Regions from separate parts of the Alkalibaculum bacchi genome, predicted to be linked through region 2. Evidence: riboswitches for the same ligand, from Rfam matches in the RefSeq annotation. Region 2 holds a riboswitch; each other region holds the start of a gene.

What was found. A riboswitch is a leader RNA that binds a small molecule or an ion and turns the genes downstream of it on or off. The one in region 2 is predicted to bind molybdenum cofactor.
Region 1: it holds a riboswitch for molybdenum cofactor, as region 2 does, so the genes downstream of both, DES36_RS12030 (molybdopterin-dependent oxidoreductase) here and DES36_RS09240 (ABC transporter substrate-binding protein) in region 2, are expected to answer to the same signal.
Region 3: it holds a riboswitch for molybdenum cofactor, as region 2 does, so the genes downstream of both, DES36_RS12105 (aldehyde ferredoxin oxidoreductase family protein) here and DES36_RS09240 (ABC transporter substrate-binding protein) in region 2, are expected to answer to the same signal.

Annotation. Positions count from the first base shown of each region.
Region 1 covers NZ_QNRX01000018.1:16,902-21,131, reverse strand. Annotated here, with positions in the region: gene DES36_RS12035 (molybdopterin-dependent oxidoreductase) at 1-519, opposite strand, end outside; gene DES36_RS12030 (molybdopterin-dependent oxidoreductase) at 535-1,638, opposite strand; molybdenum cofactor riboswitch at 1,697-1,815, opposite strand; gene DES36_RS12025 (nucleoside-triphosphatase) at 1,939-2,463, shown strand; gene pylSn (pyrrolysine--tRNA(Pyl) ligase small subunit) at 2,551-2,847, opposite strand; gene pylD (3-methylornithyl-N6-L-lysine dehydrogenase PylD) at 2,819-3,658, opposite strand; gene pylC (3-methylornithine--L-lysine ligase PylC) at 3,642-4,230, opposite strand, start outside.
Region 2 covers NZ_QNRX01000011.1:57,475-61,704, forward strand. Annotated here, with positions in the region: gene DES36_RS09225 (molybdopterin biosynthesis protein) at 1-1,124, shown strand, start outside; gene DES36_RS09230 (MOSC domain-containing protein) at 1,127-1,564, shown strand; gene fdhD (formate dehydrogenase accessory sulfurtransferase FdhD) at 1,632-2,432, shown strand; molybdenum cofactor riboswitch at 2,591-2,710, shown strand; gene DES36_RS09240 (ABC transporter substrate-binding protein) at 2,703-3,614, shown strand; gene DES36_RS09245 (ABC transporter permease) at 3,780-4,230, shown strand, end outside.
Region 3 covers NZ_QNRX01000018.1:32,641-36,870, reverse strand. Annotated here, with positions in the region: gene DES36_RS12110 (MoaD/ThiS family protein) at 32-253, opposite strand; gene DES36_RS12105 (aldehyde ferredoxin oxidoreductase family protein) at 358-2,157, opposite strand; molybdenum cofactor riboswitch at 2,221-2,325, opposite strand; gene DES36_RS12100 (iron-containing alcohol dehydrogenase) at 2,385-3,551, opposite strand; gene DES36_RS12095 (M48 family metallopeptidase) at 3,925-4,230, opposite strand, start outside.

The DNA.
Region 1 (4,230 bases), on a different contig from region 2:
AATTTTAGCTAGTTGCTTAACACTATTCTTAGCTGGGTCTCCATCTATTAGAGATTGGATTGGTCCAGCTTCTTCTCCTAAAACTTCTCCGTCTACTATGTATGCTAAAATCGTTCCATCGGATTCTGCCATTTCCTTTGTATATTCAACAACATAACCATCTATAGCTTCTAATTCTAATGATGTATACTCTCCTACATTTGCATATGCTAATACATCTTTTAGTAGCATACCTGTATATTCGTTTGTTTCTTCACCTTTTTTACTAATGATCATAGCTGTTAAGTTTATCTCTTTTATTTCACCAATATTTTTTTCAGTAATTTCTATACTTTCTTCACCTGCTTCGATAGCGATTGTGAATGTTGGCTCTTGGCCTTCTGTTTCTGTTTCAGTTTGTGCGCCTGTATCTGCTGGTTTTTCTGCTTCTGTACTTGTTTTTTCTTGTTCAGAAGAACAAGCTACTAGCATAAATCCTAAAAGTGCTATCATAATTAGTGATAATATTTTCTTTTTCATTTTTTATGCTCCTTTTTATTTTATTTTTATAGATAATAAATTCTTTACAGATTTACTTTTTTCTAGGTTTTTAAAAGTAATTAATACGCTTCCATCTTCTTTGTTTATAATTCCTTGGCTTACATCATCAGATGAGATGTTTACAGAATAACCATCTATAGCAGTTAGCTCATATGCTTCTCCACTTAATCCAGTATCTTTTAATAGGTTTTCTAAGGATAGTCCATCTTCCTTGATTAGATTATCTACCTGCAAAGCTTTCTCTACAGATAAAACTGCTGTATCCCCTAGACGAAACCACAATAGATCTTTTACGGTCATACCCTTAGGCATATCAGGTGCCCCTAGCATAGGTGCATTTTCTCCTGTGGTTTTTATAAAAGCTTCACTAAATACCTGATTAGATTCACTTTTTTCAAAATCATCTGAAGCTTTTATGTATACTTCTCCACCTTTTTCCTTTATATACTTGTCCATTAAATCAGATGTCTTTATAGCTTGATCATCTGTATCACCGTAGTTAACCGTTTCTAAAGCAGTTATAGCAGAATCCAAAAAGATCAGATTGCTTAAAGTACTCTCTTCTTTTGACTCTGAAGACTTACTCGTTCCTATTAGCTGAATTTCAGACAATTGACTTACCCAGTACATGGCTCTTTCATCTGGGATGATTGTTCTAATGGGCTTTGATTCTTCGTGCAAAGGTTCTCCATCTATTTCATAGGCCAGAATAATATCTCTACTTTGTACGATATCTTTTGGAATATCAATAGAATACCCATCGGTAGCAACAAATCTCAATCCCTCTAAATCCTTAAGGGATACCTTGTGTTTTTGAAGCAACTCTTCTAAAAGCCCTCCCGTAACATTCATTTCGTTTTCTTCTCCACTAGATGAGATCGATATCACGTCTTTCGTGACTTTTTCAAGTGCTTTTATTTCATCTACAGGCACTTTAATGCCACCTTCTTGCAACCCAATTATGGTAATTGTATCGCCACCACTTTGTACTACATCCTTATTAACAGTTTTAGTCCCCTGGGTATTGCTACAAGATGCCAACAGCACCACAGAGAAGACAATAAAAATAATTATGCATTTTTTAAAATCTTTTCTCAAATAAAACCCTCCTTTTAATTAAAAAAACTCCCACCATTGAGGTAGGAGCCAAAATTCATAAAGAAAAGCTCGCTCTCCTTTCCACAATGGGAGGCATTCAGATTTCTCTTCATGCCTATCGGCACATATTCCATGGAACCTATCTTTAGGAAAATGTGCTCGGAGATTTATATATATTTATATAAACTATATCTATTAATTAAAAATTTGTCAATATATATTATATTGATATCAAAATATGTTACACTATTATATAATTTGTCTAATTACATAATGAATTCTATGATAAAGGAGATTCTCATGTACAATCTATTTTTAACTGGAAAAATCGGAATTGGAAAATCAACACTTTTAAAAAGAGCGTTAAAAGAACTCAATGTCTCTCTTGGAGGCTATACTACAGAAAGAGTTTTTGAAGGTTATTTTAGAAAATATATTATCAAATCGCTGTATGATAATAACACAACTTATACCATACTAAAAGTAGATTCTAGAGATAACTCAAAAGAACATTTTATAGATTCCTTTGAAAAAGGAGCTCTATCCATATTAGATAAAAGTCTGAAGGAAAGAAATCTTATAGTACTAGATGAATTAGGCAGTGCAGAAAATGATATGAGTCTATTTACCGATAAAGTATTTAAACTACTAGATAGCAAAAAAATAGTATTTGGGGTATTAAAAGAAAATGATTGTGATTTTTTAAATGCTATTATGGCTAGAGAGGATGTAATTGTAATTACTATTACTGAGGATAACAGGGACTATATAATAGAGGACATCATAAATATTCTAAAAAGCTGGCAAAAGCAACTAGAAGTATGAAGCCTCATAATTAATTTAACTTAATATTCTAATTTATTTATTCAAATCTCCTATTGGGATCTTCTTCCTTTTGCGTCCATTTTAGAATTACTTGAATTCAGTTTCAGAGTATTTCTCAATCTTCCAGTCAGGAATTCCGCATTTTCTACAAGTGGTCTTAAAATAACTGTTTCGAAGCCATCGAAGACTGCGACTCTTTTTAGAATTCCAAACGACAAAACTACCACCGCAATAAGTCGTGATAACAGCTCTGTTTCCTTGCTTTTCAATACTCTTAACGCTATGTAGTATCCCTGATCGAGCAGGCCATAGTTTAATTTTGTTGATTAAACTAAATAACCTCTGACTCTTTTTCTCATAGCGAGTAGTAATTTTCTTTTCCATGGCTTTCCTCCTTGCAAACACCACTAAGCATGGTGGCTACACCAAGTTCTAACAAATTATGAATAATTAACTTACACTTCTTAACTGAAAATTCATCTAATCCAAAGGGAACACCAGGAGCAGCACATATGGTTTGAGATGTAACTTGATTTTCGGTGATAATATTTGCACTTGGAGTGGCTTCTAAGATATAGTTCCAAGTTCTAGTATTCCAATGGGGCACCATTTCGACTTGTGGATACTTTTTTATATAAGTCCTAACTTTATCCATACATGGGTCGTACATTTTAACATGGGCATTTCTTTGTAGTAAATAAGTAGCACCTGCACAAGCTACAGGTCCAGCTCCTAATACTAGTACTTCTTTATTTTGTAAAGGCCCTGCTGCTACATCTAAAGCTGCAGCAAAACCTCTACCTGTTGCCTCACCATTATTCATGTATAGATTTTTTTTCAGATGAAAAGCAGTGAATGTGTTGTCATCTGCCATAAAAATAATGTCTGATTTTTGCTCATAGGCCTCTTGTATGCCCGCTACATTCTTTTGTTTTGTTACAAAGGCATTAACTCCACAACAATCTGTAAGAATAGTACAGACGATCTGAGAAAAATTTGAGATTTCTCCAAAACCTGAAGTGATGGGGATGCAAGCCACCTTCAAGTTTTTTAATTGTTCCTTACTAGCTGCATTGTTTACAGCTTTATTGCCTATTTCTAATAAGGAAAATTTAAAATTCTTTATAAAAAACTCTTCATTTTTTCTATATTGTTTTATTATGGATTGTATATCTTCGTCATTCAATCGCGTCATATTCTACCTCCATCAGCTTCTCTTCAAGTTTCTCAATAGAATGCTCTAGTTGATATTTGGCATCATTATAAGTAGGAGATGAAACAATAAGCTCTGCCACAAATCCATTATAAATTTTAGGATTGCTAATAAGTGCCTCATCAACTCCAAAATAGTCTGTTTTATGGAGTAGGGGACCAACTTGGCTCATGATGCCTTCGCCTTTTCCCCTTACTTTAGACCCCTGTAGATAGACGTGCTGCAAAATACAATATTTAGATAGGCTAGGACATATTCTATAATTGTCTATTGTATTATATAGAATCATCTCTTTTACCATATTAATACCGGTGGCAAAATAAACAGCAATAGGAGTTTGACTAGGCATACGTGCGTCAATTTCTAGCACATATAATCTATTATTCTTTTCAATGACCTCAATATCAAATATACCTTTGATCTTTAATGCTCCTGCTATTTTAGTTGCTATATTGTGAAATGCCCTCTCCAATTTTCCATCTATTCTGGCAGGGGCAATGACACATTGGCAATCACATTCTTCATCTACGATTATTTCTGTAATAACAAGACTT
Region 2 (4,230 bases):
GACAAGTATTGATTCATGGTGTGGCCATCAAACCAGGAAAGCCTGTCATACTAGCTATTGTAAATAACAAGCCTGTAATAGGCTTACCAGGGTACCCTGTATCTGCTTATATAGGATTTGAAAACTTTGTAATACCTGTAATAAACATGTTTAGTGGACAAGCAAAGGACAAAACGAATGAAGTTGAAGCTGTTATCACCAAAAGGCTTGTGTCCAGCTTAAAACACAAGGAATACGTAAGGGTAAAAGTAGGTAGTGTAGGTGGTAAGATTGTGGCAGCGCCATTGGCGAGAGGTGCTGGAGCAGCTATGTCTTTAGTTCGTGCAGATGGCTTTTGTGTCATCGATCAAAATAGCGAAGGCGTTGAAGCAGGCGAAAAAGTAAAGATTGAATTATATAGAAGCTTACAAGAAATTGAAAATACCGTCGTAGTCATAGGTAGCCACGATTTAATTTTAGATGTAATAGGGGATATGATGCCAAATACCCATCCAAATACTTTTGTGTCTAGCACTCATGTCGGTAGTATGGGTGGGCTTATGGCATTAATGAGAAAAGAAGCTCACATGGCTCCTATTCACCTTTTAGATGAAAAAACAGGAGAGTATAATATAAATTATATAAAGAGAATGTTTAAAGATCCTATGGCCCTTATAAAAGGAGTAGGGCGTATACAAGGTTTAATTGTGAAAAAAGGAAACCCATTACATATTCAAGGAATAGACGATTTAAAAAACCATCGATTTGTAAATCGGCAAAGGGGAGCAGGCACTAGATTGCTATTTGATTACAAATTAATGGAGATGGGCATTTCTCCAGACGAGATTAAAGGCTATGATCGAGAAGCCTCAACTCATATGGCAGTAGCTGCTTTAGTGGGAAGTAATAGTGCAGATGTAGGAATGGGCATCCAGTCTGCTGCGAAAGCTATGGATTTAGATTTTATCCCTATAGGTGAAGAAGAATACGATTTTGCTATACCACAAACTTACCTAGACCTGCCAATTATTCAGTCCTTCCTAGATGTCCTAAAAAGTGAAAAATTCAAAGAGAGACTGCAGGAATTAGGTGGATACTCTCTGAATCGTATAGGAGAAATTCAGCTTTTAAGAGAAGAGGTATAAAGGTGCAGGGTAAAGTAGTAGGACTATATTGCAATAAAACAAAAGGGCAAGTTGGGGAACCATCACAAGTCCTTAAAATGGAAGCTGGTCAGGGAGTATTTGGTGACAGGCACAAGGGAAAGGGAGATAGGCAGGTCTCTATTACATCTGCAGAGATAAAAGACTGGATGGATAAGGAAGAAGAAAAGGGTCTTTGTTTCAATAAATTTAAGGAAAATATAACATTAGAGGGTATTCCTTTAGAGGCACTTAAAATAGGCGATGTACTAGAAATAGGACAAGTACAGCTAGGGTTGACAGAGTGTAATAAAGATTGCCACGCAGATTCATGCCAATTACCTCGCTCAAAGATGCCTTGCAAATTGATTCACAGTGAAATCTTTGCTAAAGTAATTACAAGTGGAGAAATAAAATTAGGAGACATAGTAAAACTTATCTAAGAGGGGTCCCTGTCAGGTGGTATAGCAATAGCAGAATCGGATTAAAAGAGACAAAAGAGGTGCTTATATGGAAGAAAACATTTATCAAGAGTTTGATGTGCTAAAAATTGAAAAAGAAGAAGACAAATTTTATACAAAAGAAGTAGTAAAGAAGATCATCTCCGAAATTTCTCTAAAGATTATCGTCAATGGAGAAGAATTGGTTTCCCTTCTCTGTTTAAATCAGTACGAAGTAGAATTGACTCTTGGTTTTCTTTACAATGATGGGGTTATTAACTCTTATGAGGATATAAAAGAAATCTACTATAATGAGCGAATGCAGGCAGTTATTGTGGAGCTAAAAGAGGAAATAAAAGTCAACAGGCAAGAGAGCTTAAGGAGTGTGACTTCTGGTTGTGGTCAATGTTATACCTACATTAACCCCCTAAAGAAAAGCCAGTACTTTTCAGCTGATAGTAAGACAGTATATCCTATTGAGACCATATTAAGCAGTATGAAGAACTTTATGCACAAATCTGAAATATTCCGAGAAATAGGCGGCGTCCATAGCGTATTGTTTTATACCCCAGAATATCAAATATTAAATGAAGATATAGGAAGGCACAATTGCTTTGATAAGATAACAGGTATTTTACTAAAAGAAGGTAAAATGGACTTGTGTGAAAACAGCATTGTCTTTGTTAGTGGGCGAATATCTTCGGAAATAATGACGAAAATCATTAGATTAGGTGCTCCTATTCTAGTCTCGAGATCTACTCCTACCTCTGCTGCAGTAAAATTAGGGCAGGAATACAATATTACTCTACTAGGGTATGTTAGAGGAGATCAAGGAAATATCTATTCTGCACCAGAGAGGATTTCATTTTAGCGTAAAAGTTGGAAAGCAGAAAGTGGAAAACCAACGCGCCTAACGATTGCTGGACTAATGTTCAACAATTGTTTCTTACATAGAACTTACAACGTAGAACTTAGAGCGAGTACCGAAGGCACTCTGCTTGACAATTTAAACACAATCGAGTTACAATAGAGTAGTAAAAGCTCCGATTTTTGCAACCTAAGGACAAGTTCTATGGTTGCAAAAACGTAAGGGTGGTGCTGTAAACGGTACTGCCTTCCATTTTGAAAAGGAGGAAGATATATGTTTATAAAAAAATCATGGATTTCTAAATTATCTATTTTATTACTTATTTCACTTTTGATTTTCTCATTTACTGCTTGCAGTAATAAGGCAAATGAAACCACAGAAGAACCAAAACAAGTTACAGAAGAAAATAATACACCTGAGGACAATACTGCTGGTGACAAAGAAATTACTCTTGCTACTACTACAAGTGTAAACGATTCAGGGCTGATGGATTATTTGACACCAATGTTTGAAAAAGAAACTGGCTACACTCTTGATGTAGTTTCTCAAGGAACAGGACAAGCTCTTCAAACAGGTAGAGATGGCAATGCAGATGTCTTATTGATTCATGCGAAAGCTGATGAAGAGAAGTTTGTAGAAGAAGGATATGGATTAGAAAGAGTTGAAATCATGTACAATTACTTTGTAATTGTTGGACCTAGCGATAATCCAGCTAAAATTGCTGAAGGAGATACTGCAGCAGATGGCTTTAAGAAGATTGCAGACACAAAGTCTACATTTGTTTCTAGAGGAGATGAGTCTGGTACTCACAAAAAAGAATTAAAAATATGGGAAGCGAATTCTATAAAACCAGAGGGAGATTGGTACATGTCTGCAGGAAAGGGCATGGGAGATGTTCTTCAAATGGCTAGTGAAGAAGGCGCATATACTATAACAGATAAAGCTACTTACCTTTCTATGAAAGACAAGCTTGAGCTTGACATTATTGTAGGCGAATCAGATGATTTAATGAATCAATATACAGTAATCCAAGCTAATCCTGATAAATTGGAAGGCATCAATAAAGAAGGCGCAGATGCTTATTTAAAATGGATTACTTCAGATGAAGTTTTAGCTAAAATTGGTGAATTTGGTAAAGAAGAATACGGCGATGCATTATTCTCTATAAATTATCAAGGGAAATAAATAATGTTATAACAAGTCAAGAAACAGAGTACTAAGGAGCTTTTATAATAATCCAAGCCGGCGTGGGTGCTAGCTTATGAATCTTGATTTGTTATGGTGAAAAAAGGTCGCTGCCCATAGCGACCTTTTGTATATTAAGAGAGTACCTTAGGACTGGGAGGGACAATGAATCAGATACTGACGAGTTTAATCGAAGCATTAAAATTAATTACATCTTTAGATAGAGAAGTATATATGATTATTCTTCTATCCTTAATTGTGTCCATTTCCAGCACCACTATTGCAGCTCTTGGCGCCATTCCAACAGGAATTTTTATTGGAAGCAGAGAGTTTAAAGGGAAAAAGATTCTTGTGCGGCTGATCAATACTTTTATGGGAATACCACCAGTGGTGGCAGGTCTTGTGGTATATATGATTCTATCGAGAAAAGGGCCCCTAGGATTTCTTGATATCTTATTTACACCTGTTGCTATGATTATTGCACAAGTCTTAATCATCTTTCCTATTGTCACTGGGCTCATTATTTCAGCTGTAAAATCAAAAGTAAAGATCATTTGGGAGACTGGAAAAGGCATTGGTTTAGGGGATGGGAAAATATTAAGATTGCTATTTCACG
Region 3 (4,230 bases), on a different contig from region 2:
CAAGTCCTTCATTAAAGAATATCTGTTATGTTCAGCCACCTCCTACAGGTGGAAAGATGGCTAGAATATCTCCTTCTTTTATGTAATCATCTAATTTAGCATGTCGTCCATTTATTAGATAGATTGCAACATCCTCATAAGGAATTTGAAGATAGTCAAGCACTTCGTACGCATTTTTATAGGTCTTAGGGTCTAAAAACTGTACTTTTTCTCTCCCTTCTCTAAATGTTGCAAAAAGCCTCACTTCAATCATCTACATTAACCTCCTAACACTTAAAATTAGAAAACATCCCAACAGATGTCTTTCTTCTAAAAGAAAAGTCATCTATTGGGATATAAAATTATTTAATATAGATACTATTTATCTAACCCAAGGCGTGCTAGAGTCTCTTCAGTTGGGAACGCATTTTCCCATCCACGTGCTTCGTAATATTCAGGTAATGTAATGTTTATTTTACTTAACATGCCTTTTGAAGGACCATTTGTAATAGGCTCTTCTGTTAAACGCTTTGGTAATCCATCATCTTCTGACTTCATTCCAGCAGCTTTGTTAAACATACGTTCAATATTATAGATTCTTTCTCCTACAAGAAGAAGTTCTTCTGCAGTATATTCTGTTCCTGTAGCTGCATTTAATAGATTTGCATATTCATCTGCACCTAGTGCAAAAGATGTAAATAAACATAATCCCATAGAATCGATAACAGCGGTTAAATCTTGGAAGATTTTAGTCAAAGCAGCTTTTCCTTCTATTTCTGTACGATCTGCAGGAGCTGGCAGTCCTAAAACTTCTGGAGATATAGTATAAGAACGAACATGGCATCCGCCTCTATTGCTAGTAGCATAACCAATACCAATTCCTTGGATTCCACGAGCATCATAAGCAGGAATCTCTAATTTTTTTACAGTCATAGATAGCTCTGGATGACCATAGTGCTCACATAAAGCCATAGATCCTTGTGCCATTAATTTAGCTAATGGACTTTTTCCTTCTCCGATTCTTCTAGTCCACTCAACAATGGCTTTTGAACTTCCGAAAGCAAGTGGAATGCCATCACATTCTTCTTCTTTAATATAGCCATTATCATAAAGTTCCATAGCAGATGCAATCGTACATGGTGTTGAAATAGCATCTAGACCATACTCGTTACATAGATAGTTTGCTTCATTAATAGCCTCTAAATCATTTACATCACAGTTACTTCCATATGCCCATAATGGTTCATACTCTGGTCCGCCAGTTATTTTACCCTTTAGATCAATAACTCGACCACAACCGATAGGGCATCTATGGCAAAATCCTTGTTTAACAAGGTGATTGTCTTTTAGTGTTTCACCAGATATGTCATCAGCTTTATCATAATAAGATTCTTGCCAGTTTCGAGTTGGAAGGGATCCTGTGCTATTAATAATATTAACTAATACTGCTGTACCAAAAGATGGAAGTCCACCACTTGTTACACCGTTTTCTTTAATTTTTGCGAGACAAGCTTTAGTAGCTTCTTTTAATTTGTCAGCATCATTTGGTTCAATAACTGTTTTCGTAGCTGTAACTGTAATGGCCTTTAAGTTCTTAGATCCCATAACAGCACCTACGCCACTTCTACCTGCAGCACGGTGTTTGTCGTTCATAATTGCTGCCATTAGAGACAGATTCTCTCCAGCAGGTCCAATATTAAGTACAGAACACTTAGGATAAACTTCTTTTAATAAATCATCTACTTCTTCACTTAGTTTTCCCATGTATTGGTCTGCAGGAAGGATTTCAATTTTTTCATCTTCAATATTTATGTACACAGGTTTATCCGATTTGCCTTCAACGATAAGCGCATCCCATCCTGCGTATTTTAATTTTGCGCCCCAAACACCACCAGAGTTTGAACTGGCAATAAAATTATTTAGTGGTGACTTTGTAACAACCATGTATCTACCTGCCGTAGGTGAGGATGTACCTGTCATTGGTCCAGGAATATAGACAAGTTTATTTTGCTCTGATAAAGGATCAACAGTAGCTATTCCTTCATCATAAATGATTTTTGTTCCTAGGCCTCTTCCGCCAATGAATTTTTTTGCTAGGTCAAAGTCAAGTTCTTCCGTTTGAATTACTCCTGTAGAAAGATTAATTCTCGCTAGTTTACCATTGTAAGCAGTTTTCATTAAAAAAAACCTCCTTATATTTATCACGCATTCTATGCCTGCGTGTATTGTTAACGATTAACAATTCAAGCTACATAGAATCCTTTCCAAACACGGGAGGCATTAATTAAACGGTTAATACCCAATGGTTATATTTCCTGCTAATATAACTCGGATTCTTTATTTATACTTTTATTATAATATACAATTCATATTTTTTCAACAATACATAATAATAGTTTTATGCTCTAGAAATCTACTTCTTTTCCTTCGTAAGCATATTCAAACAATTTTTTCATTTCTGCAACAGATATTTCTCTAGGATTGGTTCCTGTACAAGGATCTCCTACAGCTAATTCTGCAACTTCGTCTATGTTTGATTTGAATTTTTCTTCTGTTACACCAAATTCTTTTAGAGATCCTGGCATTCCCATTGAAGCTCTTAAATCTTTAACTGCTTGAACTAATGCTGCAACTAATTCATCTGTTGTTTCACCTTTTAATCCAAGTCTCTTCGCTAAGTCTGCATAGTCTGCTGCTGCTACTTTAGCATTAAACTGAATAACATATGGTAAATAGATTGCGTTTGAACGACCATGTGCTATACCATAATGATGTGAAGATTTATGAGCCATTGAGTGAACGATTCCAAGAATAGCATTAGAGAAAGACATACCTGCCATCATTTGAGCAACGTGCATTTCACCTCTTGCTTCCATATCGCCTTCAAAAGATTTATGTAAGTTGTCAAAAATCATTTCTGTCGATTTGATTGTTAACCCATCAGAAATAGGATTTTTTGCAGTTGCTACATATGCTTCAAAATTATGTGTTAAAGCATCCATTCCAGTATCAGCTACAAGTGTTTTAGATAAGCCTTTAACCAGATTTGTGTCAGCGATTGCAATATCTGGAGTTAAATTGTAGTCTGCAAGAGGATATTTAAAGCTTGTTTCATCATCTGTTATTACTGAGAATGAAGTAACTTCTGTACCAGTACCACTTGTAGTTGCTATAGCAATAAATTGTGCCTTTTGTCTTAATGGTGGTAGTGAGAATGGTTTTGTAGCTTCTTCCAAAGTCATTTCTGGATATTCATAGAACAACCACATAGCTTTTGCAGCGTCTATTGGTGAGCCGCCACCAATGGCAACGATTACGTCAGGTTGGAATTTTTTCATTGCTTCAGCGCCACGTTTAACAGTATTGATTCCAGGATCAGCTTCAACGCCATAGAATAATTCTGTTTCGATATTGGCTTCTTTTAATAAACTTTCGATTTTAGGAATAGTTCCGTCTTTAATTAATCTTTCCGAACCGAAAACCAATATTGCCTTTTTACCTTTAACATCTTTTAAATGATCGATCGCATTTTCACCATAATAAATATCTCTTGGTACAGTAAATCTTAGCATAATAATTTCCTCCTAATTTATAATTATTTTGATTCTTCTTAATTGTAAGATAATTATCAAACTTCCGCAAGTACTTACTTTTAAGTAGTCTAGTTACTTAAATCACTGAATTGAAAAAAATTTAATCAGATTTTATACTTTAATCCCTTACAGGTCAAGAATTTGCGTGTTCTTTAAGACTCAAAAAAACTGTTAAATTGTCAAATGATATTATATAAATATTTTTTTTATAATCAATATTTAATATAATATGTGAATGAAATCGATTTATGATAATATTTAATTTAACAATCATTAAAATATAAATGTTTAAACCACCTTGAGCTGAGACTTTGTGCAAAAAAGAATCCAAGCCTTTTGACTTGGACTTTTTTTAATTTTCGATCTTTTCATATTCTACTGATCTATACAATTCTATTCTATCCTCTAAAGTTGGATGAGTGTGATACCATATTTTATAGATATTAGACGGGCGTGGTAAACCTAGACTTGTTTTTGTTAATTTTTCCATGGCACTGACCGCAGATTCCCTATCCTCTGTTAGTGAAATTTCATATCGATCCGCCTCAATTTCCATACTACGAGATAGGTAGCTAGAAATAGGATTAGATAAAAATGAAAACAGATTGAGCATTATAATCAACAAAGGAATGGATGCATAAGTACATAAGTCTTTGAA